2 regions of the Alteromonas sp. McT4-15 genome follow, and region 1 is predicted to be linked to the other one. Evidence: predicted binding sites of a transcription regulator. Region 1 holds the regulator's gene; the other holds the start of a gene.
What was found. The regulator LexA, encoded in region 1, represses DNA repair genes until DNA is damaged. The targets are predictions, from matches to a motif close to TACTGTATNNNNATACAGTA.
Positions count from the first base shown of each region.

Region 2: the regulator LexA is predicted to act here: its motif matches at 1,748-1,767, upstream of uvrD (DNA helicase II).

Region 1 is NZ_JAJALG010000001.1:20,269-23,702, reverse strand. It holds gene ctaD (cytochrome c oxidase subunit I) at 1-44, opposite strand, end outside; gene coxB (cytochrome c oxidase subunit II) at 54-1,217, opposite strand; gene lexA (transcriptional repressor LexA) at 1,802-2,428, opposite strand; gene LHL20_RS00060 (hypothetical protein) at 2,541-3,434, opposite strand, start outside.
Region 2 is NZ_JAJALG010000004.1:217,261-220,694, forward strand. It holds gene uvrD (DNA helicase II) at 1-1,696, opposite strand, end outside; gene cysE (serine O-acetyltransferase) at 2,027-2,833, shown strand; gene LHL20_RS05470 (sensor domain-containing diguanylate cyclase) at 2,861-3,434, opposite strand, start outside.

The DNA of each region.
Region 1 (3,434 bases):
TGCACAGTTGAATCTGGCGAAATGACTTCAGTTGCTTTGCTCATAACTCGCTCCTAGTTACCCGTTGCCACGGCGTTAACGTCTTTCGCCTGTACCATGTCACCCGTGTTGTTACCCCACGCGTTACGTTCATAAGTCACCACTGCAGCAATTTCTTTGAGGCTTAACATTTTGCCGAACGCTTGCATGGCGGTACCTGATTTACCATGAAGCACAATATCGATATGTCCTTCCTGATCTTCTAGCGCCATTTTGCTGCCTTTAAGAGCAGGGAATACGCCCGGCAGACCTTCACCATTTGGCATATGGCAAGCTGCACATGTTGCGTTATAGACTCGCTCACCTTCTTTCATCAGTTCGTCCATCGACATATTCATCGACAGAAGGCGTTGCTCTTCTTCTTTCGCTTTACGAATAATGTCTTCCTGCTCACTCATCCAAGCAGCATATTCAGCAGGCTCTTTCGCAATAACCACAACAGGCATATAACCATGATCTTTGCCGCAAAGTTCAGCGCACTGACCGCGATATACCCCGGGTTCGTTAACCTTGGCCCATGCTTCGTTTATAAAGCCGGGATTTGCATCCTTCTTAACTGCGAAATCGGGAACCCACCAAGAATGAATAACGTCGTCAGATGTGATCAGAAAACGAACTTTTTGACCTGTGGGAATGACAAGCGGACGGTCAACTTCAAGAAGATAGTTTTCCGTTTTTTCAAACTTGTTTTCAATTTGCTCGCGCTGCGTAGCCAGCAACGAGTAAAACTCTACGTCACTATCCATGTATTTGTAGTGCCACTTCCATTGAGAACCCGTCACCAATACCGTCATATCCGGTTCAGAGACGTCTTCCATTGCAATTAGCGTGTTGGCAGCGGGAACCGCCATAAAAATGAGGATAAGGAACGGAATTACAGTCCACGCGATTTCTACTTTTACGTTTTCGTGGAAATTCGCGGGCTTAGCGCCTCGTGACTTTCTGTGCAGATACATAGAGGCGAACATTACGCCAAACACGACTACTGCAATACCGACGCAAATGAAAAACATTAACATGTGCAGGTCATACACCTGCCCGCTAATGTCAGTTGCGCCGCGCCTGAGGTTAAGAGAAGAAACTTCTTCTGCAGCCTCCTGCGCAAAAAGGAAATGAGAAAAAAGCAAAAGGGGTATACTAGCAAACCCTTTTGCCATGACGGTCATTAGTTGTTTCACTCAGCACCTCCGTAATGGTAGAACCATTAACGCTAAATGTTAGTGCGCGCTGTCCCTACCAAGTGGTTTGCGAACGATTGACCCACAACTGCAATTTGTAAAACAAATTTAGAGTCATTGTTATTATTTTGTTAATCTCTGTATAAGAATTGCGCAATAATGACGTGCCGTCTAGTCTTTTCTGCTAAAAATTTAACGAGATGGTTAAAATTTAATCATTTCATGCTGGCTAGCTGCACCTTGTTAGTGCAGTGATGCGGTGTGGAGTGTGAGTACGTCGTGAAACTTTTAAACGCTCATTTGGAACAGATGAGGCGATAAGGAAATCAATATAAGTCGTTAAAAATCAATACATAAAAATGCGAATATGGATATTTTCAAACGTAGTCTTGTCAAAAGTAACAGGATTAAAAAGCGCTTGCGGCACGAAAAAATTGACGTTCTGGTGTGATTACAAAAAAATTAAACTTTTTTGACAGACTGTTCAAAAAACAACCTTCATGCATAGAACAGCCAACAAAAGTGAAAGTTAAGGTACAAAAAAAGCGGCTACACGGCCGCTTTTACATTAACCTGCCGAAACCTTACATCCAGTCAGCGTTTCGGATAACACCCACCGCTATACCTTCAATAGCAAAAGGTTGTGAAGCCAAATCAACTTTTATAGGTGCAAATTCATCGTTCTCGGCGTGCAGTAATACTTCTCGCCCGCGCTTTTCTAAACGCTTAACCGTGACGTCTTCATCCACCCGGGCAACAACAACTTGACCATTGTGTACGTCAGTAGTGCGATGCACAGCCAATAAGTCGCCATCAAGAATACCGATATCTTTCATACTCATACCGTTTACACGTAGCAGAAAGTCTGCCTGAGGTTGAAATAGCGCAGGATCGACCTTGTAATGCGACTCAACATGCTCTTGCGCTAGAATAGGTTCGCCCGCTGCTACGCGCCCAATAAGCGGTAGCCCTTCTTCCTCTGGTGTTTCATCTTCCAGTGGAATATTCAATTTAATGCCACGAGAAGTACCAGGCAGAATTTCAATAACACCTTTACGCGCTAAGGCCTTCAAATGTTCTTCTGCCGCATTAGCAGAACGGAAACCAAGCTGTCGTGCTATCTCTGCACGCGTAGGTGGCATTCCCGTTTCTTGCATGGTCGTTTTAATAAGTTCTAAAACTTCGGTTTGTCGAGCTGTGAGTGGGCGCATAAAAGACCTGTCTGTTCATACAGTTCCTGTAAGTATATACACCTAAATTTAAATAACAAGCACTTGCCGCGTCTTTTGCCAAAAGCATTATTCTGCGACAAGTGTATTGCCTTTATTTCACCAGAAGAGCCATGTTTGGGTTACCTATTTGCAGCTCTACTTTGTTGGCATTATTTTTTCGAATACGCAAACCATCTACATTATCAATGCTTATTGAGGGACTACGCCAAATAACGTTCCCTTTGCTATCAAGCTCAGCAACTCGATAATTAATATTGTCATAGTACCCGTATGAAGAATCATATTCGTTAGTCGGATAAATGCCGAGTATCGATTGATTAGATGAAGTCGTAGGGATTACCGCAATATTTTGCGGGTAAAAAGTCAGCGAAATGGTGTCTTTAAGCACCAATGCGTCGTTTGTCACATCGTAGATATTTATCACATTATGAGTTGTGTCTAGACATGCAAACTCAAAGGCATCATCGCTATCAGAATTGATACGAAGCAATTGACTACAAACAGTTTGAAGCTCATTCAAACCAATGAACTCACCCTCTTGCATCTTATATAGCTTCAGTGACTCATAGCCACTCACAGCGAAGAACTGCTCGCCGTTATTCGTTAATTCCGCAACAGCAACAATGGAGAAGTCACTGATGATCGAATCAACGAGTATCTGGTTCTCGATGTCGTAGGCTTTTAGCCGGTCATTTTCAATTACAACAGCATCAATAAAGCCATCTTCATTGACATCAACGGCTTCAATCAGCGAGATTTGACTGTTATGATTTTGGCTTAGTGTCCACTGAGTTGAATTATCTGACAGCTGAACTACGTTGAATGATGAGTTGTAATCTAAAGCCCCGGTTAATAATTCACCCACACCATCATTGTTATAATCAGTCACTACTGGTCGGCTATAATCGTAAGCGTCGTCGCCGAGCTCTTCACTTACTGTGATGTTATCTTCTTTATCTACTGACAGAATTTGGATGGACGTGTC
Region 2 (3,434 bases), on a different contig from region 1:
AACCTTTCGCGGTATGAATAGTCATCATTTGCACTGCGTCTTGATCTGTATCGGCCTGAGTTTCTCCAGCTTCAAGAGATGCGTGGGCGAGGAATGCTGCCAGCGGAGTCATTTCTTCCGCCTCTTCAGGTACAATAAAGGTTTTACAGGCGCTGACTAGCTCTTCTAAGTTTTCTAGACGAGCCTGTGCTTTTTCGCCACGTTCCGCTTGATACATGGCGTAAAGACCCGATTGCCTTATTGCCTTATCGGCTTGCTGATCCAAAGGCTCATCCAACGTGGCCTGTTCTAATTCAGTAATCAGCAGCACAAAACTTTGCATTGCGTTTAACGCGCGACCTTTGAAACCGCCTTCGTTGATAAGTAGCTGACAGGCCTGCCACATCGAACAGTTGTGGGCTCTGGCAGTGTCACGCACCTGGGACAGGGTTTTTTCTCCAATACCGCGACTGGGTGTATTAACTACACGCTCAAAGGCAGCGTCATCGTGCGGGTGGCTAACCATACGCATATAACCCAGTGCGTCTTTGATTTCTTGGCGTTCGAAGAAGCGCAAGCCTCCGTATATACGATAAGCTAAACCCTCGTGCAGCAGTGCTTCTTCCAGCACGCGCGACTGTGCATTGTTGCGATACAAAATAGCGGTATCACTTAGAGCATTACCTTGGTTAAGCCAGTCTTTAATTTTCGACACAATAAAACGGGCTTCATCAAGTTCGTTAAAACCGGCATAAACAGAAATCAGCTCACCCTGAGCATCTTCAGTCCATAGCTCTTTGCCTAAACGACCGGTGTTGTTGTCAATAACCGTGTTGGCAGCTTTAAGAATGTTCCCTGTAGAACGGTAGTTTTGTTCAAGACGAATGGTGGTTGGTTGATTAAAGTCTTTTAAAAAGTGCTGAATATTATCTACGTTAGCACCACGCCAGCCATATATAGACTGGTCGTCATCACCCACAATCATGATGTTGTTATTTTCACCGCTGCACAGCATGCGTAGCCAGGCATATTGGATATTGTTGGTATCTTGAAATTCGTCAACAAGTACCGCGCGAAAACGGCGTTGATAGTGAGCCAATACTTCTGGGTTTTTCGCCCACAGTTCATGTGCGCGTAGCAATAACTCAGCAAAATCGACGAGACCCGAACGGTCACAGGCATCTTGATAGGCCGCGTATACTTCACGCATGGTTTTTTGGATATGATCGCCATGCGTTTCTATATGCTGAGGGCGTAGCCCTTCGTCTTTATTGCCATTGATGTACCACTGGATTTGTCGCGGAGCCCAATGCTTTTCGTCCAAATTCATGGCTTTAAGAATGCGTCGAATAAGGCGGTATTGATCGTCTGAGTCAATAATCTGAAAGTTTTCGGGTAGGTTAGCCTCAGCATGGTGAGCGCGTAACAAGCGATGAGCGAGACCGTGGAAAGTACCAATCCACATATTGTGGAGGCTGCGCCCCATCAGCGATTCAATGCGGCCGCGCATTTCTTTTGCTGCTTTATTGGTAAACGTAACGGCTAAAATTGAGAATGGCGCGATGTTTTCGACTTCCATTAACCATGCAATGCGATGTACCAGTACGCGCGTTTTACCACTACCCGCGCCAGCCAATACAAGGGCATTCGATAATGGGGCTGCTACCGCTTCACGTTGTTTATCGTTAAGCTCGTCTAGCAGTCGAGATACATCCATAGTGTGACACCTATTTTAGCGATTTTTAAGACAACAAGTATTATGCCAGCTGCCTGTGAATTTATACAGTCCAGTTTTGTACCCGTTGAACCGCATGACTTGGCTTTCTGTCGTGAGCCCCAATCTTTAGTAATAACTAATAACGAAACAGTTCGATAAGTTGATCGAATTCTGCGCTTGATGGGTACAACACGAGTACTGAAACGCAGTAAACTTAGGTACACTACTTCGCACAATCCACAGGATTGTTGCTAAGTTGAATACATTCAATCGATATACGTACGAACAGCTTCTCTCTTATCAACGCTCAAACCAAATTGGACCATGCTCATGACAGCACTTTCTACGCCCATCGACTTTTGGTCGACGCTTAAACAAGAAGCGCAAGTTGTTGCCGATAGTGAACCATTGCTATCGAGTTATGTGCATGCCAGTGTGTTAGCGCATCATAATTTTGAGTCGTCATTAAGCTTCATTTTGTCTAATAAAATGGCTGATGACGTCATGCCTGCACTGGCCATTAGAGAAGTATTTGATGAAGCCTATCTACTTGAACCCGGTATCAGTGAAGCGGCGACAGCCGATATTCTTGCTGTAAAAAACCGCGATGCCGCGGTGAATGACTACTTAACCCCACTGCTGCATTTTAAAGGTTTTCACGCAGTTCAAGTTCACCGCATGGCTCACTATTTATGGGTGCATGGTCGACATCAATTGGCGCTCTTTCTTCAAAGTCGAAATTCAGCAAGTTTTGGGGTTGATATTCATCCTGCTGCACGCATTGGCAGTGGAGTCATGTTCGACCATGCGACCGGCATTGTCGTAGGTGAAACCGCAGTTATTGAAGACAATGTGTCTATTTTACAAAGTGTGACACTGGGCGGTACAGGTAACGAGTCGGGCGACCGTCATCCAAAAATACGCCAAGGTGTACTCATTGGCGCAGGTGCTAAAATTTTGGGTAATATTGAAATTGGCGAAGGTTCAAAAGTGGGCGCGGGTAGTGTCGTGCTTGATAATGTTCCGCCACACGTTACCGTGGTGGGAGTGCCTGCCAAAGTCGTTGGAAGACCGGTTTGTCAGAGTCCATGTGAGTCAATGCGACAAAACGTACTTGAAGACAACTCGCAGGTTTAAATCAAAGGCGAGCGCTGCGCGTTGGTCTCAAATAAGGGTAATGGTATTACCGCCTTTTTCTTTTGACGCGTAAAGCGCGCGATCAGCGCGCTGAATTAAGGTTTCTAGTGAGTCGTCTTGTTGCATCAGTGTGACGCCGAAGCTCGATGACAATGCGACATTGGAAACAGTGATCGCATTTATGCCTTCACGTACTCTTTCCACTAAATTAAGCGCGTTTTGTTTGCTGATATTAGGCAAAAGCAAGACAAACTCATCACCTCCGAAACGCGCAAATACATCGGTTTTACGTAGCGCACTTTTGGTCACTTGGCTCAAATTGCGCAGCGCTTCATCCCCATCAACATGCCCCAATTCATCATTAATCCGCTTAAACTTATCTAAATCGAACATGACGAAATAAAGTGAATTACCTGATTCACGACTTTGTGCCATTTCAAGTGCACTGCGTTGTGCTAAATATTCTCGTGTGTAAGCCTGAGTAAGCGAATCTACAAATACGCGGTCTTTTAACAACGCATTGTCAGCTTGTAATTGGGGAATGGCTATACCGAATAAGGCATTGGCAGCAATAACGTTTAGAGCGAATTGATACACTTTT